DNA from 4 places in the Streptomyces sp. NPDC059454 genome. Region 3 is predicted to be linked to each of the others. Evidence: riboswitches for the same ligand, from Rfam matches in the RefSeq annotation. Region 3 holds a riboswitch; each other region holds the start of a gene.
What was found. A riboswitch is a leader RNA that binds a small molecule or an ion and turns the genes downstream of it on or off. The one in region 3 is predicted to bind cyclic di-AMP.
Positions count from the first base shown of each region.

Region 1 (7,135 bases), on a different contig from region 3:
CGACACGGCGACCACGAGGGTGGCGACCAGGCAGAAGGCCATGACCGTCGCGTACTTGGTGAGCAGCAGGCGGCTGCGGCCCGCGGGGGCGACCAGGAGGTAACGCAGGGTGCCGGCGTTCGCCTCGCCGGCGATGGCGTCGCCCGCTACGACCCCGATCGCCATGGGCAGGAAGAACGGCAGCGTGGCGGCGAGCGCGGTGAAGACCAGGAACAGGCCGTTGTTGGTGATCTGCGAGATGAACGCCGGTCCTTCCCCGCCGCCCCCGCCACCGGCCGACGAGCCGTCACCGGTCTCGATCCGTACGGCGATGCCGACCAGGACCGGTACGGCGGCCAGCACCCCGAGCAGGGCGAGGGTGCGCCAGCGCCGGAAGGTGGTGAGCAGCTCGCTGCTCAGCAGTCCGAGGGTCCACAGTGGGCTCGCCCTCCGCACCGCTTCAGCCTGCGACATCGAAGCCCTCCCCGGTCAGCGCCACGAACGCGTCCTCCAGCGAGGCCCGTTCGACCCCGAAGCCGCGCACCCGGACCCCGGCGGTGACCAGTGCGGCGTTCACCTCGGCGAGGTCGCACTCGGGCACCTCGCCGGTCACCCGGTCCTCCGCCACGACGACATCGGCGACCCCCTGCTCCTTCAGCACCCGGGCCGCGTCCGCCGGGTCCGGTGTGGTCACCACCAGCCGGCCCCGGGCGCCCGCGGCCAGGTCGGCGACCGGGCCCTGGGTGATCAGCCGGCCCCGGGCCATCACGGCGGCGTGCGTGCACACCTGCTCGATCTCGTCGAGCAGGTGGGAGGAGAGGAAGACGGTGGTGCCGTCCGAGGCCAGTTCGCGCACCAGCGTGCGGATCTCCCGCATGCCCTGCGGGTCGAGGCCGTTGGTCGGCTCGTCCAGGACGAGCAGCCGGCGCGGCTGGAGCAGGGCGGCCGCGAGGCCGAGGCGCTGCTTCATGCCGAGGGAGTACGCCTTCGCCTTCTTGCCGGCCGCGGCCGTGAGGCCCACCCGGTCCAGTGCGGCGGCGACGCGGGCGTGCCGGGTGCGCGGGTCCGCGGTCGGGTCGGCGGCGTCGTAGCGCAGGAGGTTGTCCCGGCCGGAGAGGAAGCCGTACAGGGCGGGGCCCTCGATGAGGGCCCCGACGTGCGGCAGCACGGCGCGCGCGGAGCGCGGCATGGGGCGCCCCAGGACGTGCGCCGTGCCGGAGGTCGGTTCGATCAGGCCCATCAGCATGCGGATGGTGGTGGTCTTGCCGGAGCCGTTGGGGCCGAGGAAGCCGAAGACGCTGCCCGCCGGGACGGTCAGGTGCAGACCGTCGACGGCGAGCTGTCCGCCGCGGTAGCGCTTGGTGAGCGCGCGGGTGACGATGACGCCGTCATCCGTGGTCTCGCTGTCGCGCCGCTCCGGCTCCGTGGCGGACGCCTCGTCCATCGGCTCCCTCGTTCCCTGTGACGTCGTAAGGTCCCGGGGCCTTACTTCCCCGCGTCGGCCGCCTTCACGAGCGCGTCCTTGGTGACGGTGCCCACGTAGACCTTGCCGTCCTCGGTGATCAGGGCGTTCACCAGGCGGGTGCTGAACACCGTGCCGGTGCCGAACTCGCCCTTGACCTGGTCGCCGAGCGAGCCGAGGAAGCCGCTGAGGTCGCCGCCGGCCTCGCCGGTGGGCAGGCCGCCCTCGGCGCCGGTGTCGAAGACGGCGACGGAGTTCCAGCCCTCGCCGAGCATCTTCAGCCCGTCCAGGCCCTTGGCCAGGTCCTCCTCGGACTTCGGGGCGTTCTCCGGCTTCCCGGAGTGCTCCCGGCCCCGGTCCAGCTCGCCGTCCTCGGTCACCTCGGCGCCCTTGGGCGGGGTGAACTCGAAGGTCGACGCGGCCGGCCGGTCGAAGCTCACCTCGGTGAAGCCGACGTCCACGACGGCCGCGCCGCCGCTCGACGGGGTGAGCGTGAACTTCAGCGGCATGCCGGTCCTGTGGTCGACCGCGATGCTGATCGCGCCGACCGTGGAGCCGGACTGCCTGGGCTTGACGACCAGCTTGTACGCGTCCCGGCCGGCCACCTGGGCGGTGCCGTCGACCGTCACGGACGTGGTGTCGTCGACCGACTTCAGCGCCTCCTCGGCGAAGTCCTTCGGGGTGGCCGGGGGCTGCTGCTCCCGCTCCTCGCCGGACTCGTCGACGGTGCCGTGGTAGACCTCGTTGGACGCGCTGTCGTAGCCCCAGACGTCCTCGCCGTTGTGGATCAGGCTGTACTCGGCGGCGTTCTCCAGGAGCGACACCTTCTGCCGGTCCGGGCCGTCGGTCGCGACGCGCAGGGTGTGCGTGCCGGACGCCAGTTCGGTGAGCTTGGCGGACGGGTCGGCCGAGGAGCCGCCGTCCTCGCCCTGCCCCATGGCGCCGGACGTGAGGCCGCTCTCCAGTCCGCCGAGGTTCGGCAGACCGAGGTCCGTAGTGATCTTCACGGTGCCGGACAGCTGCTCGACGTCCGACTTCGCGATCTTCTCTATCAGCTGCGCGGCGGTGATCTCCGGCAGGTCGGGGTCGCCGGAGTCGGCGATCGCGGGGACGAGACCGATGGTCGCGGCCGCCACTCCCATCACGGTGACCGGGACGACGTACCGCGCGGCCCTGCGCCGTCGCGTGCGCGGCTCGTCGGCCTCCCCCGCGGTCGTCATGTCGTCGGATTCGTACGGTGCCATGTGTGCCCTACCTCCGTAGTCGGCGGCGGCTTTTCGTCTCGTGACCTCGCACCAGTCTCACCCTGAGCCGCCATTCTCACCCGAATCGGTGAGAAGTGGTGTTGTCCGTCGTGGTCCATCTGACCAAATCCGGCAGGCGGATTCGTCAGACCCCGGACGCAACTCCACGTACTGCTGGGGTATGACACGCGGGGCGGTTTCCTCCCCCGCCCCGTAGGGGTCACGGGGAGTCCGGGCCGGTTCAGCCCGCGCGGTGCACCACCGCGTCGCACAGCTGCACGAGTGCCGTCTTCGCCTCGCACTCCGGCAGCGGGGCCAGCGCCGCGCGCGCCTCCTCGGCGTACCGCACGGTGTCCCGGCGGGCCTGCTCCAGCGCGGGGTGGGCGCGCAGCAGCCGCAGCGCCTCGGCGTGCCGGACGTCGTCGGTGAGGTCGGAGTCGAGCAGCTCGCACAGGGCGATGTCGTCGGCGAGACCCAGCCGGGCCGCCCGTTCGCGCAGCCGCAGCACGGGCAGGGTGGCGATGCCCTCGCGCAGGTCGGTGCCGGGGGTCTTGCCGGACTCGTGGGAGTCGGAGGCGATGTCCAGGACGTCGTCGGCGAGCTGGAAGGCGACGCCGAGCCGCTCGCCGTACTGGGTCAGCACGTCCACGACCGTCTCCTCGGCCCCGGACATCATCGCGCCGAACCGGCAGGCGACGGCGACCAGCGAGCCGGTCTTGCCGCCGAGCACGTCGAGGTAGTGGTCGACCGGGTCGCGGCCGTCCTGCGGTCCCGCGGTCTCCAGGATCTGCCCGGTGACCAGCCGCTCGAACGCCTCGGCCTGCACCCGCACGGCCTCAGGACCGAGGTCGGCCAGGATGTGCGAGGCCCGCGCGAAGAGGAAGTCGCCGGTGAGGACCGCGACGGAGTTGCCCCAGCGGGCGTTCGCGCTGTCGACCCCGCGCCGCACCTCGGCCTCGTCCATCACGTCGTCGTGGTACAGCGTGGCCAGGTGGGTGAGCTCCACCACCACGGCGGAGGGCACGACACCGGGCGCGTAGGGGTCGCCGAACTGGGCGGCGAGCATCACCAGCAGCGGACGGAACCTCTTGCCACCGGCCCGCACCAGGTGCTGGGCGGCCCCGGTGATGAAGGGGACCTCACTCTTGGTGGCCTCGAGCAGCCCTTCCTCGACAGCCGTCATTCCGGCCTGGACATCGGCTTCCAGAGCCTGGTCCCGCACGCTCAGCCCGAACGGCCCGACGACGGTCACGAGGGGTCTCCTGTCTGCTGGTGTCCACTGGCGATTACACGGAATGTCGATAGGTCGCTGCCTTCACTCAAGTCAGCGTATCCGGTCACGTTTCGATCACCGCCAGCGCCCGGGGTTACCGGCAGGGCTGCAGAGGATCAGGAACGGAGTGATTTTGATCGGTTGATAACAACGGACATTCCTCGCCTTTCCCGGACGCGGCAATCCACTCCTCGACCCGGCCCCGGCCCGCCTTCCGGGCCGCGGCCCACCGCGCGGATCACCCCGCCCGCCCTGACGTCCGATTTGCCGCAAATACCGAGTGAATTCCCCTTGGTGAGAAATGTACCCAGAGGGAATCCCCGGTGAAGTGGGTCACGCGCGATCCACCACCCCCGCCACCGGCCGCCACCCGCCGCCACCCGCCTCCAGCCTTCCCACAGCGCCGAGTTGACCCTTGGCACCTGCAAAGGATCAAGCATCCCAAAAGCCCCATTGCAAGATCAAACGGCGCCTTGTGTGATGTCCGCACTTGTTCCCGACATGTGCTCTCGCATACGTTCCGGGCCTGCCGGGTGGACGCCTAATCCTGCCGCCGCCCGGATCAACCCACGACGATCACTCAGAACGGCAGGAGCGGGGGACCCAGGTAAGCCGCCGGGCCGGACACGTGCCGGAACGGCTAGGGGTGAAGCCATGCCCGCAGGGGCACGGCCGGGCACTCTCCCGCCCGAACCCGACAGCTCACCTCGCAGGCGTAGGAGAGGAACCCAGACATGCCTGCTTTCGGTCAGCACCGCCGCCGCCTCGCCCGCTCCCTCGCCGTCGCCGGCGTCGCCGTGGTCGCCCTGCCGCTGTTCGGCGCGACCAGTGCCTCCGCGGCCACCACCGAGCCGACGACGACCGCCGCCTCCGTGACGGCGTACCCGGACAACCTCGACGGCTGGATCCGCGAGTCGCTGGACGTCATGGCGCAGCACGGCATCCCGGGCAGCTACGACGCCATCCACCGCAACATCATGCGCGAGTCCTCCGGCAACCCGTACGCCATCAACAACTGGGACTCCAACGCCGCCGCCGGTACCCCGTCGAAGGGCCTGCTGCAGGTCATCGACCCGACCTTCGCGGCCTACCACGTGCCCGGCACCGCCTTCGACCCGTACGACCCGGTCGCGAACATCACGGCGGCCTGCAACTACGCCGCCGACCGCTACGGCTCCATCGACAACGTCTTCGGCGCGTACTGAGCCACCCGCTGACGGGCGAGCGTCATCGCCCCGCCGAACAGTCGCTCGAGGACGACGGCCACGCCGTCGTCCTCGTTCGACGCGGTGACCTCGTCCGCCACCGCCTTCAGCTCGGGATGCGCGTTGGCCATGGCGACGCCGTGGGCCGCCCAGTCGAACATGGGGATGTCGTTCGGCATGTCGCCGAAGGCGATCGTCCGCGCCGGGCTCAGCCCCAGGTGTTCGGCGGCCAGCGCAAGGCCGGTCGCCTTGGTCACCCCGCACGGCTGGAGCTCCACGGTGCCCGGCCCCGACATGGTGACCGTGGCCAGCGAACCGACCACCGACCGGGCCGCCGCCGCCAACGCGTCGTCGGACAGGTCCGGATGGCGCAGCAGCACCTTGCTGATCGGCCGGTCCCACAGCTCCCCGCGCCGCTCGACCCGCACCGCGGGCAGGGTCGGGTGCGGCATCAGATAGCCGGGCTCGATCAGCGTCAGCCCGTCGACCCCGTCCTGGTCGACCGCGGCGTACACCTCCCCCACCTCGGCCTCGATCTTGCCGAGCGCGGTCTCCGCCAGTTCCCGGTCCAGCGTCACGGACCACAGCAGCCGGTCCGCACCGGCGTCGTACACCTGCGCGCCCTGTCCGCACACCGCGAGCCCCGTGCAGCCGAGGTCGTCCAGGAGCGGCCGCACTCTGGGGGCCGGGCGCCCCGTCACCACGAGGTGCTGCGCACCGGCCCGCCCCGCCCGCGCGAGCGCGGCGAGGGACCGGTCGGAGAGGGTGTCGTCGCCGCGCAGCAGCGTCCCGTCCAGGTCGGTGGCGATGAGCGAGCAATCGGTGGGTGCGGCCATGATCAGAGAATACGGACAACTCGACGGTCCGATTCACCGTGCCCGTTTGCGCTCGCTTTCGGTGTGGTTCCCCTTCTCTCGGTGCCGGGTAAGGACCGGTTCAGGACTCTTTCCCCGTTTGGCAAGAACATGGTCCGCTATCTACCGTCCACCTGGTCCCGGGCGGTACCTTCCAAGAGTCCAGGGGGGACTTGATCGGGGGGTCAGGTGAGCAGTGGACGCATGCGCGTGCTGAGGCCCGAGGAGCTCGGCGAGGGGGAACGGGAGCGCTGGCGGGAGCTGCGCGCCGCGGCGGACGCACCGCGCAACCCCTTCATGGAACCGGAGTTCAGCATCACCGCGGCCCGGGTGCGCCCGCGGGCCCGGGTCGCCGTGCTGTACGCGGGCGCACAACCGGCGGGCTTCCTGCCGTACGAGCGGGGTGTGTTGGGGCAGGGCCGGGCGATCGGGCTCGGAGTGTCGGACTGCCAGGGCGCGGTCCTGGCCCCAGGTGTCGTCCCGGAGGCGGGTGAACTGCTGCGGGGCTGCTCGGTGTCGAGCTTCGCCTTCGACAACCTGGAGGCGGGCCAGCGGTTGTTCGCGCCGTACGCGGCCGAGGAGCACGCCACGTACGTCATCGACGTGGAGAAGGGCTACGAGACGTACGAGTCGGTGCTGCGCACCCGGTCGCCCAAGTTCCTGAAGACCACACTGGCCAAGGAGCGCAGGCTGGGCCGCCAGGCCGGAGCCGTGCGGTTCGTCTTCGACGAACGCGACCCGGCCGCGCTGCGCGCGCTGATGGAGTGGAAGTCGGCGCAGTACCGCAGGACCGGGCGGCGCGACCGGTTCGCGCGGGAGTGGATCGCCCGGCTCGTGGGCCGGCTCGCCGAGACCCGGGCCGCCCAGTGCACGGGCACGCTGTCGGTCCTGTACGCCGGGAACCGCCCCGTCGCCGCGCACTTCGGGCTGCGGTCGGCGTCCGTCCTGGCCTGCTGGTTCCCGGCGTACGACCCGGAGTTCGCGAAGTACTCGCCCGGTCTCGTGCTGCATCTGCGGATGGCCGAGGCGGCGGCGGCCGAGGGCATCGGGATGCTCGACATGGGGCGCGGTCCGGCCGTGTACAAGGACTCGCTGAAGACCGGCGAACTCGCCGTCTA
Region 1 covers NZ_JBHYVC010000007.1:106,500-113,634, reverse strand. Annotated here, with positions in the region: gene ACFXAE_RS07305 (ABC transporter permease) at 1-453, opposite strand, end outside; gene ACFXAE_RS07300 (ABC transporter ATP-binding protein) at 440-1,423, opposite strand; gene ACFXAE_RS07295 (outer membrane lipoprotein carrier protein LolA) at 1,465-2,685, opposite strand; gene ACFXAE_RS07290 (polyprenyl synthetase family protein) at 2,927-3,937, opposite strand; cyclic di-AMP (ydaO/yuaA leader) riboswitch at 4,519-4,687, shown strand; gene ACFXAE_RS07285 (transglycosylase SLT domain-containing protein) at 4,693-5,163, shown strand; gene ACFXAE_RS07280 (HAD family hydrolase) at 5,127-5,999, opposite strand; gene ACFXAE_RS07275 (GNAT family N-acetyltransferase) at 6,222-7,135, shown strand, end outside.
Region 1: linked by a shared signal. The riboswitch ahead of ACFXAE_RS07285 (transglycosylase SLT domain-containing protein) and the one ahead of ACFXAE_RS16795 (M23 family metallopeptidase) in region 3 are both predicted to bind cyclic di-AMP.

Region 2 (7,135 bases), on a different contig from region 3:
CCCACGCCGCCGGGTGTGCGGCCGGCCCCTACGACGGCCACCGAGCCGGGGGCGAGCAGCCGCTGCACGGAGCGCGCCTCGGCACGCTGTTCGCGCGCGTACTGCACGGCCATGGAACGGTCGGTGGGTTCGAGGTCGAACTCCAGGCGGACCACGCCGTCCTCGAAGCTGCGCTTCTGGGTGTACCCGGCGTCGGTGAACACCTTGATCATCTTGGTGTTGGCGGGCAGCACCTCGGCCGCGAACCGGCGGATGCCGCGCTCGCGCGCGACGGCACCGATGTGTTCGAGGAGGGCGGAGGCTACGCCCCGGCCCTGGTGGGCGTCCTGTACGAGGAAGGCGACCTCGGCCTCGTCGGCCGGCGCCGAGGCGGGCGTCCCGTCGGCGCCGATGCGGTCGTAGCGTACGGTGGCGATGAACTCGCCGCCGATGGTGGCCGCGAGTCCCACCCGGTCCACGAAGTCGTGGTGCGTGAAGCGGTGGACGTCCTTGGCGGACAGGCGAGGGTAGGGCGCGAAGAAGCGGTAGTACTTCGACTCGTCCGACACCTGCTCGTAGAAGCTGACCAGGCGCTCGGCGTCATCAACGGTGATGGGGCGGATGCGCGCGGTGCCGCCGTCGCGCAGCACCACGTCGGCCTCCCAGTGGGCGGGATACTCGTGCCGGTCCGACGAGATCTGCATGGGCCCCAGACTACGGCTCGCGTACGACAACGGCGCGAGGCAGTCTGTGGTGGACGACAGCCGGGCCGAGGCCGCGGTCCGGCTGTCGCCGGGAGCGGGAGCGGATGCCACTTCGGGCACGCTCCGGTACACGCTCCGGGCACGCTTCACGATGTGGGAAACTGGTCTAGACAACCCTGAACACCGAAGGGCAGCAACACATGGCTGAGCGCCGCGTCAACGTCGGCTGGGCCGAGGGCCTCCACGCCCGCCCCGCTTCCATCTTCGTCCGAGCCGCCACGGCCACAGGCGTCCCGGTGACGATCGCCAAGGCCGGGGGCGACCCCGTCAACGCGGCCTCCATGCTGGCTGTGCTGGGCCTGGGCGCCCAGGGCGGCGAGGAGATCGTCCTCGCGTCCGACGCCGAGGGCGCCGACGCCGCCCTGGACCGGCTGGCGAAGCTGGTCTCCGAGGGTCTCGAGGAGCTCCCCGAGACCGTCTGAGCACGTATGGGGTGCGGGAATGTCTCCTCACCGACACGCACCGCAACCGAAAGGCCCGCCCGGACCACCGGGCGGGCCTTTTGCTTTTCCCTTTACGGGCAGCAGAGATAACCCCCGAGAAATGAACCCTCTTTGTATACGGCACCTGTGTTAATGCCGAAGGCTCGGCATGTTTACAGGATGTTGCGAGTTCCTCACACGGTCCGCGCGGCCGGCGCCGGAGACGAAACGCAGGCGGTGCCCGGCGCTCGCGCGCTCGGTGTGCAGTGCCGTGACGGACCGCGCGCGGTCACCGTCGCCGCGCGCCACGGCGTCCACGATCGCGCCGTGCTCCGCCCAGTACCCGACCGGGTCGGGCGGCCCCTCGGTGGTGTACATCCAGGCGATCTTGTGCCGCAGCTGGGTCAGCGTCGAGGTCAGTGCCGGGCTGCCGGTGGCTTGGGCGAGCGTCTCGTGAAACCAGCCGCTCAGGGAGCGCAGGTCGTCGCTGCTGCCCTGGCGGGCGCGTTCCTGCCCCAGCCGGACCAGGCCGCGCAGCACCTTCAGATGGGCCTCGGTGCGGCGCTGGGCCGCGCGGGAGGCGCCGAGCGGCTCGAGGAGCATGCGCATCTCCAGCAGGTCGGCGGCCTCCTGCTCGGTGGGTTCCGCGACGCACGCGCCCGCGTGCCGCCGGGTCACCACGAATCCCTCGGCCTCCAGCGTGCGCAGCGCCTCCCGGACGGGGACGCGGGAGACACCGTAACGGCGGGCGAGTACTTCCTCGGTGAGCCGGCCGCCGCGCTCGTGGACACCCGCGACGATGTCGTCCCGGATCGCCGTGCACACCGAGTGCGCGGGAATACGCATGACCGACCTCCGGCTTAATCCCCGTGAAACGTCGACGATTGACGTGTGTTCCGTGACTCTATTCCAATCAGCGGGAATTCACGACGGCGGACCGGAATCCATGCATATTTTTTGGACAGGCCCCCGGAAACACCGATGCCCCGGCTCGGGGAGCCGGGGCATCGGGAAGCGGTCGGGTCAGAGGTTCACCCCGTGCGCACGGAGGTAGGCGACGGGATCGAGGTCGGAGCCGTACTCGGCGGTCGTACGGGCCTCGAAGTGCAGATGCGCGCCCGTGACGTTGCCGGTGGCGCCGGAGACGCCTATCTGCTGCCCGGCGGCGACCTGCTGGCCCACGGAGACGCCGATGGACGACAGGTGACCGTACTGGGTGTACGTACCGTCGTGCATCTTGATGACGACCTGGTTGCCGTACGAGCCGCCCCAGCCGGCCTCGACGACGGTGCCGATGCCGACCGACTGGACGGGGGTGCCGCTCGCGGCGTGGAAGTCGACACCGGTGTGGCTGCCGGAGGACCACAGCGAGCTGCCGGCCTGGTAACTGGTCGAGACGTACGAGCCGGGGATCGGGGAGACGAAGGTGTTGAGGCGCTCACGCTCGGCCTCACGCGCGGCGCGCTCCTTCTCCGCGCGGGCCTCCTCCGCCGCCTTGGCGGCCTTCTCGCGCGCGGTCTCCTCGGCGGCCTTCCGTGCGGCGGCCTCGGCCGCCTCCCGGGCGGCCTCGTGCTGGGCGGCCGCCTGGGCGTCGATCCGGTCGGCGACCGCGTCGCCCAGGGTGACGACGGGCGTGAGGCCGGTCTGCGCGGCGGCGGGTTCGGCGGCGAGTGCGGGAGCCGCGAGGGAACCGACGACGCCGGTGGTGGTGAGCGCCGCGACGCCCGCCGCGCGGGCGGTGCCGCGCTGCGTCCGGCTGGGACGACGGTGCTTGCCCGGGGCGCGGGTGAACGCCATGTACAGGCTGGTCCTTTCCTTCCCTCTCGCCTACCGGGTTAGCTGACGGGTTCGGAGCAGGAAGGTCTCCTACGGACCCCCTCGCGACACGCGCGGGCGTCCGATTCACCCCAGGGACTGCACGGGTCCCCGGCTCCCCTGGCTCGCGCCGTACGGGGACTCGGCGATGGCTGTCCGGTGCCGCGGATGCGGCGCACTGCCCGACGAACAGCCCGGATGACGCTAAGCGGGCCGTCCCCCCGTCCTCAAACGAATCCCGGTTTTTGTAGCGCATCCCACAGGGCAGACAGGCAACTTCCGCCCCGATTCGGGCACAAGCGGGCCCTGGTGACCTTCGTGTCACCAGGGCCCCACGCGCGCGTGCGCCTTCGCGGCTCCTACTCGGCCGCCACGACGGTGACTTCACCGATCCCGAGGGCCTCGACGGGCGCCTTGATCTGCGCCGCGTCACCGACGAGGACGGTCACCAGACGGTCCACCGGGAAGGCGTTCACGACGGCCGCGGTGGCCTCCACGGTGCCGGTCGCGGCCAACTGCCGGTACAAGTCGGCCTGGTAGTGGTCGGGCAGGTGCTGCTCGACCTGGTCGGCCAGGGTGCTCGCGACCGCCGCGGCGGTCTCGTACTTGAGCGGCGCCACACCCACGAGGTTCTGCACGGCGACATCGCGTTCGTCGTCGGTGAGCCCTTCCGCGGCGAGCGTGCGCAGCACCGTCCACAGGTCCTCGAGGGCGGGGCCGGTGTTCGGGGTGTCGACGGAGCCGCTGATGGCCAGCATCGCCGCACCCGTGCCGTCCGGGGCGGACCGCAGGATCTGCCCGAACGCCCGGACGCCGTAGGTGTAGCCCTTCTCCTCACGCAGCACGCGGTCCAGGCGGGACGTGAGGGTGCCGCCCAGGCAGTACGTGCCGAGCACCTGCGCGGGCCACACGCGGTCGTGCCGGTCGGGGCCGATACGGCCGATCAGCAGCTGCGTCTGGACGGCGCCGGGACGGTCCACGATCACGACGCGGCCGGTGTCGTCGGCGACCACCGGGGGGACGGGCCGCGGCTGTGCCGAGGAGCCGGTCCAGGAGCCCAGTGTGTCGCCGAGCAGCGCGTCCAGGTCGATGCCGGTGAGGTCACCGACGACCACGGCGGTGGCCGTGGCGGGGCGGACGTGCTTCTCGTAGAAGGCGCGTACGGCCGCGGAGTCGATGCCGGTGACCGTCTCCTCGGTGCCCTGGCGCGGACGCGACATGCGCGCACTCGCCGGGAACAGCTCCTTGGAGAGCTCCTTGGCGGCGCGGCGGGAGGGGTTGGCCAGCTCGTGCGGGATCTCGTCGAGGCGGTTGCGGACCAGCCGCTCGACCTCGCTGTCGGCGAACGCGGGCGCCCTGAGGGCGTCGGCGATCAGACCGAGTCCCTTGGTGAGCCGCGAGGCCGGGACCTCCAGGCTGAGGCGGACGCCGGGGTGGTCGGCGTACGCGTCCAGGGTGCCGCCGCAGCGCTCCAGCTCGGCCGCGAACTCCTCGGCGGAGTGCTTGTCGGTGCCCTCGGAGAAGGCCCGCGCCATGATCGTGGCGACACCGTCGAGACCGGCCGGCTCGGCCTCCAGCGGCGCGTCGAGGAGCACCTCGACGGCGACGACCTGCTGGCCGGGGCGGTGGCAGCGCAGCACGGTCAGACCGTTGTCGAGCGTGCCGCGCTCGGGGGCCGGGAAGGCCCAGGGCTTGGCGTCGCCCGCCTGCGGCTGCGGGTGGAAGTCCATCGTGGCGAGCTCGGTCACTTCGCCGCCTCCTCGTTCTCGTCGGTGCCGGCGGCCGCGGCGGCTTCCCCGGTGTCCTCTGCCTCGGCGGCGACCGGCTCGTAGACGAGCACCGCGCGGTTGTCGGGGCGCAGGCGCGCCTTGGCGACCTCCTGCACCTCCTCCGCCGTCACCTCCAGGACGCGCTGTACGGCGGTCAGGGCGAGCTGCGGGTCGCCGAACAGGACGGCGTACCGGCACAGTTCGTCGGCCCGGCCCGCGACCGTGCCGAGCCGGTCGAGCCACTCGCGCTCCAACTGGGCCTGCGCGCGTTCCATCTCCTCGGCCGTGGGGCCCTGCTCGGCGAACCGGGCGAGCTCCTCGTCGATGGCGGTCTCGATGACCGGCACCTCCACGTCGCCGGACGTCTTCACGTCCAGCCAGCCCAGGGAGGGCGTCCCGGCCAGCCGCAGCAGGCCGAAGTTGGCGGCCACGGCCGTGCGGTCACGCCGTACCAGCCGGTTGTAGAGCCGCGAGGACTCGCCACCGCCGAGGACGGTGAGCGCCAGGTCGGCGGCGTCGCACGCGCGCGTGCCGTCCTCGGGCAGGCGGTAGGCGGCCATCAGCGCACGCGCGGGGACCTCCTCCTCCACGATCTCGCGCAGCTCCCCGCCCATGACGTCGGGCAGCGAGCCGTCGCGGGGCGCGGGCTTGCCGTCGTGGCCCGGAATGGAGCCGAAGTACTTCTCGATCCAGGCGAGCGTCCGCTCCGGGTCGATGTCGCCGACGACGGAGAGCACGGCGTTGTTCGGCGCGTAGTAGGTGCGGAAGAACCGGCGGGCGTCCTCCAGGGTGGCCGCGTCCAGGTCCGCCATCGAGCCGATGGGCGTGTGGTGGTACGGGTGGCCCTCCGGGTAGGCGAGGGCGGTCAGCTTCTCGAAGGCCGTGCCGTAGGGGACGTTGTCGTAGCGCTGGCGGCGCTCGTTCTTGACGACGTCCCGCTGGTTCTCCATGGACTCGTCGTCCAGGGCGGTCAGCAGGGAGCCCATGCGGTCGGCCTCCAGCCAGAGGGCGAGCTCCAGCTGGTGGGCGGGCATGGTCTCGAAGTAGTTGGTGCGCTCGAAGCTGGTGGTGCCGTTGAGGGAGCCGCCGGCGCCCTGGACCAGCTCGAAGTGACCGTTGCCCTTCACCTGGGCGGAGCCCTGGAACATCAGGTGCTCGAAAAGGTGAGCCAGACCCGTACGTCCCTTGACCTCGTGACGCGAACCCACGTCGTACCAGAGGCACACCGCGGCGACCGGGGTCAGGTGGTCCTCGGAGAGCACCACGCGCAGGCCGTTGGCCAGGCGGTGCTCGGTCGCTGTCAGGCCGCCGGAGCCTGCCTGGGCTGTGGCCGTGTGACCCATGGGCATGTACGTCCCTTCGATCGTGGAGGCGGTCGTCGAAACCGCCGTTTCTGCCGGTCCTGCCACTGTATGCAAGCGCGCGAAGCACCGGCGAAGTTCCCGGCGGGGGCGAGCTACGCCGAGAGCGAGAATGCCGAGGAGAGGGAACGCACCCGCGGGCAGTCGTGCCGCAGGGGCGGCACGGGTGGGCGCGACGGCGCCCCGCCGGCGCCGGGCCGCGCACCTCGCCCCCGGCCCACGTCACCCCGATCACCGGGTGACCCCGCGCGGAAACGCACCGCACACGCGCCGTACCCTGCCCTCACCAGGGCCCCCACAATCGGGTCCTGGTCCCGCCTGTCAGTGCGACGGTCCACAATGGTCCGCATCAGATCCCGTCCCCACGCTTCAGCAAGGAGCCGGCAGCGATGGCCCGCCGCAGCACGAAGACCCCGCCGCCCGACGAGTCGTACGAGGAGAAGATCCTCGACATCGACGTCGTCGACGAGATGCAGGGCTCCTTCCTCGAGTACGCGTACTCGGTCATCTACTCCCGCGCCCTGCCGGACGCGCGCGACGGCCTCAAGCCGGTGCACCGCCGCATCGTCTACCAGATGAACGAGATGGGCCTGCGGCCCGAGCGCGGCTACGTGAAGTGCGCCCGTGTCGTCGGCGAGGTCATGGGCAAGCTGCACCCCCACGGCGACACGTCGATCTACGACGCCCTGGTCCGCATGGCACAGCCGTTCTCGATGCGCGTGCCCCTGGTCGACGGCCACGGCAACTTCGGCTCGCTGGGCAACGACGACCCGCCCGCCGCCATGCGGTACACCGAGTGCCGGATGGCCGAGGCCACCAGCCTGATGACCGAGTCCATCGACGAGGACACGGTCGACTTCGCGCCCAACTACGACGGCCAGGAACAGGAACCGGTGGCGCTGCCCGCCGCGTTCCCGAACCTCCTGGTGAACGGCGCGTCGGGCATCGCCGTCGGTATGGCCACCAACATGCCGCCGCACAACCTGCGCGAGGTCGTCGCGGCCGCGCGGCACCTGATCAGGTAT
Region 2 covers NZ_JBHYVC010000011.1:123,390-130,524, forward strand. Annotated here, with positions in the region: gene ACFXAE_RS11070 (GNAT family N-acetyltransferase) at 1-683, opposite strand, end outside; gene ACFXAE_RS11075 (HPr family phosphocarrier protein) at 884-1,165, shown strand; gene ACFXAE_RS11080 (GntR family transcriptional regulator) at 1,316-2,011, opposite strand; gene ACFXAE_RS11085 (M23 family metallopeptidase) at 2,189-2,962, opposite strand; cyclic di-AMP (ydaO/yuaA leader) riboswitch at 2,975-3,138, opposite strand; gene ACFXAE_RS11090 (M16 family metallopeptidase) at 3,340-4,728, opposite strand; gene ACFXAE_RS11095 (M16 family metallopeptidase) at 4,725-6,098, opposite strand; gene ACFXAE_RS11100 (DNA topoisomerase (ATP-hydrolyzing) subunit A) at 6,500-7,135, shown strand, end outside.
Region 2: linked by a shared signal. The riboswitch ahead of ACFXAE_RS11085 (M23 family metallopeptidase) and the one ahead of ACFXAE_RS16795 (M23 family metallopeptidase) in region 3 are both predicted to bind cyclic di-AMP.

Region 3 (7,135 bases):
CGTCGGCCGCGGTCCGAGGTGAGCGTGCCCGCCGGTATCGGCGGACCCTCGCACCCGCGCACGGCCGTGCTGTGGCGCGCGGGGACGAGGACGAGAAGGAGATTCCACCGGCGTTTCGCTCGCAGGAGCGGCACATCACCGCTGACCTGCGGCGCGGCGCTCGAATCGGCTTCGGCCGGCTCGGCCGCCGCGTCATTTCACGGGGCGCTCGTCCCGGTTCGGGTCGAGGAGCTGCACGGCGATCCCGGCGAGGACCAGGCCCGCCGCGATGAGCAGTCCGTCGGGGACGAGCACACCCGCGGTCAGCATGGTCACCCCGATGGCCAGCGCGCACCAGGCGCTCGTGCGCCGGTACTCGCGGGGGCGCGCCGGACGGCCTTCGGAGAGTGAGCGGACGAAACGGGGGTCCTCGTGTTCGAGACGGGCCGCGAGGTCGACCAGGCGCTCGTCGTCGGACTGGGGCACGGCTCCTCCTTCCCAGGGGGCGGTCACCCGGTGGCACCGCCGGCGGCCATCGCTCCGTGACGCCGGGCGTCACAGGGTGAACCGTCGGCCTGCCATGAACTCGGCCCGGTACAAGGGAGTTTGCCCGTGTGCCGATGTCGTCACCCACCCGGTACGGCAGACTCCAGCGTCGCCCACCGCCACCGCCCGCCGCCATCCGTCGCGGGCCCCATCCCCCCTGGGTGCCGGTGCGTACACGAGCCGCCCGGCCGGCCGTGGTTCCGGGGGAAAATGGGGGCTGTCACCGATGGCGCGAGGCTCGACCGGCGCACAGGCTGGGGGTGACGGCCCGCGCCGCGCCCCCGGACCGCGGGCCGTCGGCTCCCCCGCACCGGGAGCCCGTGGCGAGCGGCCGACGGCGAGGAGGCGGTACGGGTGCCTCTGTTCTGGCGGATCTTCCTGCTGAACGCCGTCGTGCTCACCGTGGCCACGGCCCTGCTGCTGGGGCCCGTCACGGTGTCCACGCCGGTGCTGCTCACCGAGGCCGCGGTCCTCACGGTGGGGCTGGCCGCCATGCTCGTCGCCAACGCGCTGCTGCTCCGCGTGGGTCTCGCCCCGCTGCGGCGCCTGGCCCGCGCGATGACGACGACGGACCTGCTCCGCCCCGGACACCGCCCCGCGGTCGGCGGGCGCGGCGAGATCGCCGAGCTGATCACCACGTTCAACACCATGCTGGACCGGCTGGAGGACGAGCGCGCCACGAGCAGCGCCCGCGCCCTGTCCGCGCAGGAGACCGAGCGCCGTCGCGTCGCCCGCGAACTGCACGACGAGGTCGGCCAGTCCCTGACCGCCGTACTGCTCCAGCTCAAGCGCGCCGCCGACCACGCCCCGCCCGGCCTGGGCGAGGAACTGCGCCAGGTGCAGGAGACCACCCGGGCGAGTCTCGAGGAGATCCGGCGCATCGCCCGCCGGCTGCGCCCCGGGGTGCTGGACGAGCTCGGGCCGGCCAGCGCGCTCAGGGCCCTCGCCACCGAGTTCGGCGGACCCGGGCTGAGCGTCCGGCACCGCCTCGACGCGGACCTGCCCGAACTGGACCGGGAGACGGAACTGGTCATCTACCGGGTCGCCCAGGAGGGCCTCACCAACACCGTCCGCCACGCCGGGGCCCGCCGCGCCGAGCTCGCCCTGCACCGCGTGCCCGGCGGTGTCGAACTCCGCGTCCGCGACGACGGCCGCGGCATCGGCGTTGCCCAGGAGGGCGCCGGCATCCGCGGGATGCGGGAGCGCGCCCTGCTGGTCGGCGCCCGGCTGACCGTGGACCACGCCGCCGGCGGCGGCACCGAGGTACGCCTGGCCGTTCCCGTCCCGGCCCGTTTCCCCGCACACGCCCTCGTCCCCGTACGGGAATCCGCGCACGCCCCGCCCCCGTGACCGACGTCCCCCGACCGGAAACGCTGACACATGACCGACCCGGCCCCCACCCGCATCCTGCTCGCCGACGACCACGCGCTGGTCCGCCGGGGGGTTCGCCTCATCCTCGACGGCGAACCGGATCTGACCGTCGCCGCCGAGGCCGCCGACGGTGCCGAAGCCCTCGAACAGGCCCGTGAGCACCGCCCCGACCTGGCCATTCTCGACATCGCGATGCCCCGCCGGACCGGTCTTCAGGCGGCCCGTGAGATCTCCCGGGACCTGCCGGAGACGCGCGTCCTCATCCTGACCATGTACGACAACGAGCAGTTCTTCTTCGAGGCCCTCGCCGCCGGGGCCTCCGGCTACGTCCTGAAGTCCGTCGCCGACCGCGACCTCGTCGAGGCCTGCCACGCCACCATGCGCGGCGAGCCGTTCCTCTACCCAGGCGCCGTCAACGCCCTCATCCACCACTACCTCGACCTCGTGCGGGAGGGCCGCACCCTGCCGTCCAAGGCGATCACCGACCGGGAGGAGGAGATCCTGAAGCTGGTCGCCGAGGGCCACACCTCGCAGCAGATCGCCGGTCTCCTCGTCATCAGCCCCAGGACCGTGGAGCGGCACCGCGCCAACCTGCTGGCCAAGCTCGGCCTGAAGGACCGCCTGGAACTCACCCGGTACGCCATCCGCGTGGGGCTGATCGAGCCCTGAACCGGTACCCGGGCCGGTCGCGCCCGTTGTCAGACTGGACCCCCGCAGGCCCGCCCGCCCCCTGGGAGTAGGAACCGATGCCCCACCCGTACGTCCTGCTGTCCGCCGCCGTCTCCCTCGACGGCCACCTGGACGACACCGGCCCCGAGCGGCTGCTGCTGTCGAGCCCGGCCGACTTCGACCGGGTCGACGAGGTACGGGCATCCGTGGACGCCATCCTGGTCGGCGCCGGCACGATCCGCGCCGACAACCCCCGGCTGCTGGTCAACTCGCCCGAGCGGCGCGCCGCCCGCCTCGCCGGGGGCCGGGCCGAGTACCCGCTCAAGGTCACCGTCAGCGGCTCCGGCGACCTGGACCCGGCGGCCCGGTTCTGGCACACCGGCGGCGAGAAGGTCCTCTACACGACCGACGAGGGCGCCGGGCGCGCCCACGCCCTCGGTCTCGCCGCCGACGTCGTCCCGCTCGGCACCGAACTCGACTGGCGGCGGCTCCTTGAGCACCTGCACGCCGAGCGCGGGGTCCGGCGGCTCATGGTCGAGGGCGGCGGCACGATCCACACCCAGCTCCTCACCGAAGGACTGGCCGACGAGCTCCAGCTGGTCCTCGCCCCGCTGTTCGTCGGCGCCCCGGAGGCCCCCCGCCTCTTCGGCCCCGGCTCCTACCAGGGCGGCCGGCTGCGGCTGGTGGAAACCCGCCCGATCGGCGACGTCGTCCTGATGCGCTACGAGCCCACCGCCCCTGGCACCGGCCCGCTGCCCTCCGCCGCCGACCACCACTGGCTGGCCCTCGCCTGCGAGCTGGCCGCCGAGTGCCCGCCCTCCAAGACGGCGTTCAGCGTGGGCGCGGTCGTGGTGGCCGCCGACGGTACGGAGCTGGCGCGCGGCCACTCCCGGGAGGGCGCCGACCCGGTGGTGCACGCGGAGGAGGCCGCGCTCGCCAAGGCCGATCCCACGGACCCCCGGCTCGCCGGCGCCACCGTGTACTCCAGCCTGGAACCCTGCGCCCGCCGCGCGTCCCGGCCGGCGCCCTGCGCCCGGCTGATCCTGGACGCGGGGGTACGGCGGGTGGTCACGGCCTGGCGCGAGCCGGACACGTTCGTGCCGGGAGCCGACGGCAGCGCGGTACTGGCGGCCGGAGGCGCCGTCGTCGTCGTCCTGCCGGAGCACGAGGACCGCGCCAAGGCCCCCAACGGCCACCTGCTCGGCGGCTGAAACCGGGCCGCCCGTAATGGGTGTGCGCCATGTCCCGCGGATGGCGTACACTGGTTTCAACGACGCGGGGTGGAGCAGCTCGGTAGCTCGCTGGGCTCATAACCCAGAGGTCGCAGGTTCAAATCCTGTCCCCGCTACTGAAGGCCGAGGGCCGGAATCCAAAGGATTCCGGCCCTCGGTGTTTCCCGTTCCCCCGCTCCCCGTTCCCCCGCTCCCCGTTCTCACTCAACGTGAGCGATCCACCCCGCAGCGCATGACAATTGACGCACGGTCAGAAACCGTCCGGGGTTCGGGGCGCGGTCAACTCGCCCGTTTTTGGCCGCTCGTGGCGCTTAAGTCCCCGTGGAAATCGTTAATGATCAAGAGGAACAGCTTGGAATCAGGCCCTCGCGTCTATTAACGTTCGATAACGCAGCGCGGTCGTCCCAGCCGTCACAGAAGTCGGCTCCGTGCGCACGCGCCGAATCCCGCAAGGGAACCGGGGAACCACCACCATGGGGTGAATCACGCGGATACCGCCGTGGCAACACGGCGCGTATACGCGCGTAGGAGACCTTCCCGCTCCGAACCCGTCAGCTAACCCGGTAGGCGAAGACGGAAGGAAAGGAGCGCGCCCACGTGGCGTCCAACCCGCCTGCCCCCGAGGCCCCGTTCAAGCCGAGCGACACCTTCGCCTACGGCGCCGGCCACACCGACGAGGGCCCTTTCGAGGAGTGGAACCCCACCGCGGAGTCCCTTCGCCCCGTGCGCGGCCGGCATCGCGTCTCCAAGCAGCGCGGCGGGGGACTCGCCCGCAGCTCCACCGTCCTGGGCGTCGGCGTCATCGCGGCCGTCGGTGCCGGCGGCATGGCCAGCGCCCAGACCGGCAAGCCGCCGGTCTCGATCTCCGTGCCCGACCTCCCCAATGTGGGTTCCCTCATCTCCGACGAGGAAACCCCCGAGGGATCGTCCACCCCCCTCAGCACCCTCGGCATGACCACCGTCGACACCGAGCAGGGCGCCGCCGACGCCGGTGAGGCACTGCGCGCCCGGATCATGGCGCAGGTCGAGCAGCAGCAGGACCAGGCCGAGAGCAAGGCCCAGGCCGAGGCCGTCGCCGCCGCCGAGAAGCAGGCCGCCGAGGCCGCCGCCAAGGCGGAGAAGGAGGCCAAGGCCAAGGCCGAGGCCGCCAAGGAGAAGGCGGAGGAGGAGGCCAGGCAGAAGGCCGAGGCCGAGCGCCTCGCCGAGCTGGCCAAGCAGTACGCGCTGCCGACCTCCTCGTACACCATCACCTCGACCTTCGGTCAGGCCGGCGCCTACTGGTCCTCCGGCCAGCACACCGGCCTCGACTTCGCCGCCCCCACGGGCACGCTGATCAAGGCCGTCCACACCGGCACGATCACCTCCGCCGGCTATGACGGCTCCTACGGCTACAAGACCGTGCTCACGCTCGACGACGGCACCGAGATCTGGTACGCCCACCAGTCCTCCATCAGCGTCAGCGTCGGCCAGAAGGTCAACACCGGCGATGTGATCGGCCGCGTCGGCTCCACCGGCAACTCCACCGGGGCCCACCTCCACCTGGAGGTCCACCCCGGCGGCTCCGCCTCGGGCATCGACCCGATGGCGTGGCTGCGCGACAAGGGCCTCACCCCCTGAGCCCCGCCGCTTCCTGAACCCCGGCAGTCCCGACGACGACCCCCCGACGTCAGGGCTGCCGGTCAGGTGTTCTCCGGGGCGGTGCGGACCCGTCAGGACCGGCGGGCGTCCGAGTCGTACGCGGTGTACGGGTGCCCGTACGACGGGTGCCCGTACGACGGATTCCCGTACCCGCCGTACACCGCCCACGGCGCCGCGGCGACCGGGACCCGGGGCGCGGTGACACGGGCCGCGTGCTCCAGGGCCGGCCGGGCCGCTCCCCGCCGGTGCCACAGCTCCAGCAGCAGCTCCCGCTCCCGCGTGACGAAGTCCGGCCCCGCCCGCCCGAGCCGCCCCCGGTGCCGCAGGAACGCCAGCGACGTCGCGTACGCCTCGTACGCGGCGACCGACCGCGCCGCCGCCTTCCCGCCGCGGCGGCGCGCGTACTGCCGGGCGACGCGCCGCGCCCGCATCGAGCCCAGTGCGAACGGCTCCGTCGCGTCGAGCCATCCGGCGGCCACGTACGCGGGCAGCTCCGCCCGCACGGTCCGCAGCTCCCGCTGCCGCGTCCACACCACCAGCCAGGTCAGCAGCCCGAACACCGGCACCATGAACGCCGCGTACACCGCGAGGAAGCCGTACCGGCCGAGTGCCGAGGAGCCGTTCCACAGCGCGTGCATGCCCATCGCGAGGAGCAGTCCGCACAGCGGCAGCAGTACGCGCCGGGCCCGCTGCCGGTCCGTGGACAGCGCGGCGACGCCGAAGCCGATCCCGGTGAGCACGGTGAACAGGGGATGCGCGAAAGGCGACATGACGATGCGGACGAAGAAGGTCGCCGCGGTGACCGAGGCGATGCCGCTGTCGCCGGTGAGCCGGTCGGTGCCGAAGGCGGTGCCGAGGTAGAGGATGTTCTCGGTGAACGCGAAGCCGGTGGCGGTGACCCCGGCTATCACCACGCCGTCGATGATCCCGGTGAAGTCGCGTCTGCGGAACAGGAACACCAGCAGGACGGCCGCGGCCTTCGCGGACTCCTCCACCACCGGCGCTATGACGGTCGAGCCCAGGGTGTCGGCGCCGGCCGGGTCGGCGGTCGCCGTCGCTATCCACCGGGTGGCGAAGCTGTTCGCGACGATCGCCATCAGCGCCGCCGCACAGGCACCCCAGGCGAAGGAGAACAGCAGGTTCCGCCAGGGTCCCGGCTCGACCCGGTCCAGCCACCGGAAGGCGGCGACGAGCAGCGGCACGGGCAGGACGGCGAGACCGAGCCCGACCAGGAACCCCCGCGTCCCGGTCTGCTCCCTGACCAGCGCGAGGATGACCAGCCCGGAGAGCGTGAGCAGCGTGATCAGCGCCCCGTACCGCACCCAGGGCCGCTGCCACCAGTGCGCAGGCCGCGGCGCTCCACCGGGGGCGGCGCCGGGAGGCGTCGGGTACGGAGGGCTGGTGGCCACGGGATCGACCCTAACGAGGCGGGGCTGTATCAGGCTCGGTCTGCTGCCTGCTCGTCCCGCGATACGCGGCGGAAGAGCACGTCGTTCACGACATGACCCTTCTCCAGTCCCTGCCCCTCGAAACGGGTGAGCGGCCGGAAGGCGGGACGCGGCGCGAAACCGCCGTCCGCCCGGGTGTTCTCGAAGCCGGGGTGTGCGGTGAGCACGTCCAGCATCTGCTCCGCGTACGGCTCCCAGTCGGTGGCGCAGTGCAGCACCGCCCCCGGCGCGAGGCGGGTCGCGGCGAGGGTG
Region 3 covers NZ_JBHYVC010000021.1:13,606-20,740, reverse strand. Annotated here, with positions in the region: partial or broken gene ACFXAE_RS16825 (MerR family transcriptional regulator) at 1-11, shown strand, start outside; gene ACFXAE_RS16820 (DUF3040 domain-containing protein) at 193-465, opposite strand; gene ACFXAE_RS16815 (HAMP domain-containing sensor histidine kinase) at 880-1,875, shown strand; gene ACFXAE_RS16810 (response regulator) at 1,906-2,565, shown strand; gene ACFXAE_RS16805 (dihydrofolate reductase family protein) at 2,643-3,776, shown strand; tRNA gene ACFXAE_RS16800 (tRNA-Met) at 3,840-3,913, shown strand; cyclic di-AMP (ydaO/yuaA leader) riboswitch at 4,225-4,382, shown strand; gene ACFXAE_RS16795 (M23 family metallopeptidase) at 4,395-5,414, shown strand; gene ACFXAE_RS16790 (PrsW family intramembrane metalloprotease) at 5,507-6,844, opposite strand; gene trmB (tRNA (guanosine(46)-N7)-methyltransferase TrmB) at 6,874-7,135, opposite strand, start outside.

Region 4 (7,135 bases), on a different contig from region 3:
ATGGACCACCGGCCACCACCCGATGACGGTGATTCCGCCGCAGGCCACCTCCCCGGAGACCAGCGGCCAGTGGGACGCGGGTGAGTGGCTCCAGCCCGACCAGGCCGGGAACCCCGCCGACCGGACCCAGCACTGGGACTGGAGCGCGCAGACCTTCGACAGCGGTGTCTACGACGCCACGCAGTGGAACTCCGACGGCGGCGACACCACCGCCCCGACGCCCGCGTCCGAGTCCTACGAGCCGCAGGCCGAGTCCTACGAGCCGCAGGCCGAGTCGTTCGACCAGGATCCCTACGAGGCTCCCGGCGCCGACGGCGAGCCGGCCGACACCGGTGAGCTGCCTGCGGTGCACCTGCTCGACGAGCAGGAGGAGGCCGCTCCCACCCCGGCCCCGCGCTCCGGGTCCCGTTCCCGCCGCCGTGCGCCCGTCAAGCGCTCCGCGCTGCTGACGGTGGCCGTGCCCTCGGCGTGTGTGATGGGCGTCGCCGGTATCGCCGCGGCCTCGGTCGGCAACCTGGCCGACGACGGCGGCCAGGAGACGGCGACGACCGCGGCGGACGTCCAGCCGGTGAAACCGTCCGCCGCCAACATCAAGCTGGACACCCAGCTGGAGAGCCTCGCCGCCGGCGCCGACGACTTCGCCGACCGGGCCAGCCGCACCCAGGAGCGCATCGACCTCAAGGCGCAGCAGGCGGCCGAGCGCAGGGCGGCCGCGGAGGAGGCGGCCCGCAAGGAGCGGCTGCGGCCGAAGTTCGCGCTCCCGGTGGCGCAGCACGGCCTCAGCGCCTACTACGGCCAGTCCGGCATCAACTGGATGTCCGTCCACTCCGGCATCGACTTCCCCGTCTCGTACGGCGCGAAGGTGATGGCCGCGACCGACGGCACGGTGCGCACGCAGTACAACGCCGCCTACGGCAACATGATGATCGTGACCGCGATGGACGGCACGGAGACGTGGTACTGCCACCTCTCCAGCTATCAGGTCCCCTCCGGTACGACCGTGAAGGCCGGCGACACGATCGCGTTCTCCGGGAACTCCGGCAACTCGACCGGCCCGCACCTGCACTTCGAGGTGCGCCCCGGCGGCGGCTCGGCGATCGACCCGCTCGCCTGGTTCCGCAGCCACGGCCTCGACCCGTCGTAGGGTCCCCCCTCGACGGGTCCCGGCGTCCGGTTACAGCTTCTCCACCGGCGCGTACCGCAGCAGCAGCCGCTTGGGCTTGGGGTCCCCGAAGTCGATCGTCGCCTCCGTGTTCGCCCCCGTGCCCTTCACCGCGACCACCGTGCCGAGGCCGAACTGGTCGTGGGTGACCCGGTCCCCGACCACCAGCGACACCGCGGGCTTGTCCGCGGCCCGCCGGGTGGCGAAACCGGAGGCGCCCGACGCCGGACCGGACGACGCGGGCGCGCCGGCCCCCGTCCGCTTCCACTCCAGATGGGCGGCCGGGATCTCCTCCAGGAAGCGCGAGGGCGGGTTGTAGGACGGCTGGCCCCACGCGCTGCGCAGCGTCGACCTGGTCAGGTACAGCCGCTCACGCGCGCGCGTGATGCCGACGTACGCCAGGCGCCGTTCCTCCTCCAGCTCCTTGGTCTGGCCGAGGGCGCGCATGTGCGGGAAGACGCCGTCCTCCATGCCGGTGAGGAAGACGACCGGGAACTCCAGGCCCTTGGCGGTGTGCAGGGTCATCAGGGTGATGACTCCGGAGCCGTCCTCGTCCTCGTCGGGGATCTGGTCGGAGTCGGCGACCAGGGCGACCTGCTCCAGGAAGTCGGACAGCGCCACCGACTCGCCCTCGCCGCGCTCCTGCTCGAACTCCAGGGCGACGGACGCGAGTTCCTGGAGGTTCTCGATCCGGGTCTCGTCCTGCGGGTCGGTGGATGCCTGCAACTCGGCAAGATAACCGGTGCGTTCGAGGATCGCCTCCAGAACCGTCGCCGGGCCCGCCCCGGACTCGACGACCGTACGCAGGTCCTCCATCAGCGTGTTGAACCGCTTGACCGCGTTCGACGACCGCGCGGCCATGCCGTACGCCTCGTCGACGCGCTTCAGCGCCTGCGGGAAGCTGATCCTCTCGCGCTGGGCGAGGGCGTCGATCATGGCCTCCGCACGGTCGCCGATGCCCCGCTTGGGGACGTTGAGGATGCGGCGCAGCGGCACCGAGTCCTCGGGGTTGGCGAGCACCCGCAGATAGGACAGGACGTCCCGGACCTCCTTGCGCTCGTAGAAGCGGACGCCGCCGACGACCTTGTAGGGCAGGCCAACGCGGATGAAGATCTCCTCGAAGACACGGGACTGGGCGTTGGTGCGGTAGAAGACGGCGACGTCACCCGCCTTCGCCTCGCCCGCGTCCGTGAGGCGGTCTATCTCGTCGGCGACGAACTGGGCCTCGTCGTGCTCGGTGTCCGCGACGTACCCGGTGATCCGCGCGCCCGTGCCGGCGTTGGTCCACAGGTTCTTGGGGCGGCGGGACTCGTTGCGCTCGATGACGGCGTTGGCCGCGCTCAGGATGGTCTGCGTGGAGCGGTAGTTCTGCTCCAGCAGGATCGTGGTCGCGTCCGGGTAGTCCTCCTCGAACTGGAGGATGTTGCGGATCGTCGCGCCGCGGAAGGCGTAGATCGACTGGTCGGCGTCACCCACCACGCACAGCTCGGCGGGCGGTACGTCGGCGGGGTGCCCGGAGGTGCCGACAAGCTCACGCACCAGGGCGTACTGGGCGTGGTTGGTGTCCTGGTACTCGTCGACCATGACGTGCCGGAAGCGGCGGCGGTAGTGCTCGGCGACGTCCGGGAAGGCGCGGAGCAGGTTGACCGTCGTCATGATCAGATCGTCGAAGTCGAGGGCGTTCGCCTCGCGCAGGCGTGACTGGTACATGGCGTAGGCCTGGGCGAGGGTCTTCTCGAAACCGTCGGCGGCCCGGGCGGCGAAGTCCTCCTCGTCGATCAGCTCGTTCTTCAGATTGCTGATCCTGGCGCTGAAGGACTTCGGCGGGAAGCGCTTGGGGTCGAGGTCGAGGTCCCGGCAGACCAGGGCCATCAGACGCTTGGAGTCGGCGGCGTCGTAGATCGAGAACGACGACGTGAAGCCGAGCTTCTTGCTCTCGCGGCGCAGGATGCGCACGCACGCGCTGTGGAACGTCATGACCCACATGGCGCCCGCGCGCGGGCCGACGAGCTGCTCGACGCGCTCCTTCATCTCACCCGCGGCCTTGTTGGTGAAGGTGATCGCGAGGATCTGGCCCGGGTGGACGTGCCGCTCGGCCAGCAGGTGGGCGATGCGGTGGGTGAGCACGCGGGTCTTGCCGGAGCCGGCGCCGGCCACGATGAGCAGCGGGGAGCCGGAGTGGGCGACGGCGGCGCGCTGGTTGTCGTTGAGCCCTTCGAGGAGCGCGGCGGCGTCGATCACCGGGCGCGGGGCGCCGTCGCGGTAGTGGGTGTCCCTGTCCGGCGGCACGTCGAACCTCCCGCCGAACAGGTCGTCCGGGATCTGCTCCGGTACGTGCTCGTCCTCGGGTGGTGGCGGGGGCTCCTCCGCGGGGCCCCGCCGGGCCTGGAGGTCTGCCAGGAAGCTGTCGTCAAAGAGGCTGCTCATCGCTCTCCGAGTCTAGGGCGCTCCACCGACAACCCGGGGCCGCCCCGGGAACATCCCCGGATTCCGGCAGCCGGGGCAGAACACGCACCCTCCAGAACCATCATCTCACCCTGCGTGACGCCACACGCAAGGTCACGAAAATGTATCGGGCATATCACCCATCAACCTTCACAGGGACCACACCAGTTGGCTACGGTGCGGGCGGGCCGTGCGACCCCCACCGGCGAACCTCGCCGGGCCGCGCGGCCTCCGCCGAGTCCGTCACTGCCGATCACGGCAGCCGGAGCCGGGGACCCACCGAAACCTTGGGGTGAATCGGCCCACTCCCTCGCGGAGCGGCCGTAGGGCAACCCTTCCAAGCACCCGCCCGAACCCGACAGCTAACCCGGTAGGCGGAGCACTGGAAGGAGTCGCCTCCCTTGGCGTCGCACCGCAAGTCGCGCATCCCCGGCACGCGCGTGGCAGGCATACGGACCCCGGCCCTCGCCACGGCCGCGCTGACCTCCGTGGCCCTGCTGTCCCAGACGGCCACCGCCGCCCCCTCCGACGACGGCAGGCCGAGCCTGGAGGAGGTCGAGAAGAAGGTCGACGACCTCTACCGCCAGGCGGAGTCGGCGACCGAGAAGTACAACGCGGCCAAGGAGAAGACCGCGAAGCAGCGCAAGCAGGTCGGCACCCTCCTCGACGACGTGGCCAAGCGCACCCAGAAGCTCAACGACGCGCGGGAGGAGCTGGGCACCTTCGCCGCCGCCCAGTACCGGACCGGTTCCGGTGTCCCCGACACCGCGACCTTCCTGCTCGCGGACACCCCGCAGGACTTCTTCGACCGGTCCCAGCTGATGGACCGGATGACCGGCCGCCAGAAGGAAGCGGTCGACGACTACGTCACCCAGCAGTCCGAGACGATGAAGAAGCGCCAGGAGGCCACCGAGAGCCTCGAGACGCTCACCGAGTCCCAGGGCGACCTGAAGACGGCCAAGGCCACCGTCCAGAAGAAGCTCGCCGACGCCCGCGCGCTGATGTCGAAGCTGACCGCCGAGGAGAAGGCACGGCTCGCGGCGATCGAGAAGAAGAAGCAGAAGGAGGCCGCCCGCAAGGCCGCCGAGCTCGCCCGGCAGCAGGCGGAGCAGCAGAAGGCCCAGGAGGAGGCCGCCGCCGCTCAGCAGGACGACGGCACGTCGGGCAGCTCCTCGGGGTCCTCCGGCTCGGCCACCACGCCGTCCACCGACTCCTCATACGCCACCAAGGCCGAGAAGGCCCTCGCCTTCGCCCGCGCGCAGATCGGCAAGCCGTACGTCTGGGGCGCCACCGGCCCCGGCTCCTACGACTGCTCAGGCCTCACCCAGGCCGCGTGGAAGGCCGCCGGCGTCACCGTCCCGCGCACCACCTACGACCAGGTCGACGCGGGCACGACGGTCCCCGTCTCCCAGGCCCTCCCCGGTGACCTGGTCTTCTTCTACGACGATGTCACCCACGTGGGCATCTACATCGGCAACGGGATGATGATCCACGCGCCGAAGCCCGGCACGTACGTCCGCGAGGAGTCGATCTTCTACGACGGCGAGTCCTCGATCCACAGCGTGGTGCGCCCCGCCTGACCTGCTCGGGGGACGGAGCCCGGCGCCCCTGCACGCGGCGCCGGGCGGAGGCGATCAGGTCCACAGCACCGCGATGAAGACATTCGTCACGGTCAGCAGGCCGACCAGGCCGAACAGGCCCTTGTCCACCCTCTCCTCGTCCCGCTTCACATAGACCAGGCCGAGGATCACGATCAGCAGGGCCAGCTTCACGCCGATCTTGATGTTGTCGACGGAGTAGTCCTGGGCCTGGTTGAGGCCGACCAGGACCACACCGGTGACCAGCATCGTCAGCGCACCGTGCAGCATCGCGGGGACGAACCGGGCGGTGCCCGCGCCCATCGCCTTCATCTGGGTGAGGAAACCGCCGAGGAGCGACGCGATGCCGATGATGTGCAGACCGACGAAGAGGTGGATGAGTACGTCCATGAGGCCGGAGCCTAGCCATAGCCGCCGCGTAGCACTCCGGCGCCCTCATCCGTCCTTCCTCCGGCACATCGGTCATCACCCTGAGCGAAGACGACGAAGCCGGAGCAGGGCCCCTGCCACTTGTGGTCCCCCGACGGGTCCGCTCACGCCACTTCCGCACAACCCGCCACCGGAGCCGCGCGGCTCCCGGCGAGATGCCCTTCGCAGGCGCCACGCGCGTGGTCCGAACGGCCCGCTCAGACCAGCCGCCGCGCCGTCGCCCAGCGGGTCAGTTCGTGGCGGTTGGACAGCTGGAGCTTGCGCAGGACCGCCGAGACGTGGGACTCGACCGTCTTCACCGAGATGAACAGCTGCTTGGCGATCTCCTTGTAGGCGTAGCCCCGGGCGATCAGCCGTAGTACCTCCCGCTCGCGCTGGGTGAGGCGGTCCATGTCCTCGTCGACCGGCGGGGCGTCGGTCGAGGCGAAGGCGTCCAGGACGAAGCCGGCCAGACGCGGCGAGAAGACCGCGTCCCCCTCCTGCACCCGGAAGATCGAGTCGACCAGGTCGGTCCCGGTGATCGTCTTGGTCACGTATCCGCGGGCACCGCCCCGGATCACCCCGATCACGTCCTCCGCCGCGTCCGACACGGACAGGGCAAGGAAACGGACCGGCTGCTCGGCGTCACCCATCAACGGGGCACAGCGGCGCAGCACCTCGACACCGCCGCCACCGGGCAGGTGCACGTCGAGCAGGACCACCTCGGGCCGGGTGGCGGTGATGACCGTGACCGCCTGGTCGACGTCGGCGGCCTCGCCGACCACCTCGACACCGGTCTGCTCGGTCTGCCCGATCTCCGCCTGGACGCCCGTGCGGAACATGCGGTGGTCGTCGACGAGGACGACGCGCACATGACGCCCGGCGGTACCGGCGGCCGATTCCGCGGACTCGGCTCCCTGTGCCGCTCCCGTCGTTCCGTTCACCTCGGTCGGCTCGCTCATGACGTCTTCTCCGCCCTTTCCATCTCCAGCTCGACCTCCGTGCCGCCGTCCGGCACCGCGCGCAGCCGCGCCGTGCCGCCGTAGCGCTCCATGCGGCCGATGATCGATTCTCTGACGCCCATGCGGTCGGCGGGTATCGAGTCCAGGTCGAAGCCGGGGCCGCGGTCCCGGACGGACACGAAGACCGTCCTTCCCTCGACTTCGGCGTAGACCTGCACCGCGCCTCCCTCGCCACCGTACTTGGCGGCATTGACCATCGCTTCGCGCGCGGCCTGCATCTGTGCACCGATTCTCTCGTCGAGCGGGCAGTCGCCGACGACCACGACCTCGAGGGGGACACCGTGCTTGTCCTCCACCTCGGCGGCGTTGCGCTTCACCGCCTCGGCGAGCGTGGTGGGTTCGTCGTCCTCGTCCTTGCCGTTGCCCTCCGGCTTGTAGAGCCAGGCGCGCAGGTCGCGCTCCTGGGCCCGGGCCAGGCGACGCACCTCGCCCGCGTTGTCCGCGTTGCGCTGGATCAGGGTGAGGGTGTGCAGCACCGAGTCGTGGACATGGGCGGCGAC
Region 4 covers NZ_JBHYVC010000002.1:153,110-160,244, forward strand. Annotated here, with positions in the region: gene ACFXAE_RS02065 (M23 family metallopeptidase) at 1-1,144, shown strand, start outside; gene pcrA (DNA helicase PcrA) at 1,175-3,589, opposite strand; cyclic di-AMP (ydaO/yuaA leader) riboswitch at 3,845-4,001, shown strand; gene ACFXAE_RS02075 (NlpC/P60 family protein) at 4,009-5,187, shown strand; gene ACFXAE_RS02080 (hypothetical protein) at 5,242-5,595, opposite strand; gene ACFXAE_RS02085 (LuxR C-terminal-related transcriptional regulator) at 5,832-6,575, opposite strand; gene ACFXAE_RS02090 (PspC domain-containing protein) at 6,572-7,135, opposite strand, start outside.
Region 4: linked by a shared signal. The riboswitch ahead of ACFXAE_RS02075 (NlpC/P60 family protein) and the one ahead of ACFXAE_RS16795 (M23 family metallopeptidase) in region 3 are both predicted to bind cyclic di-AMP.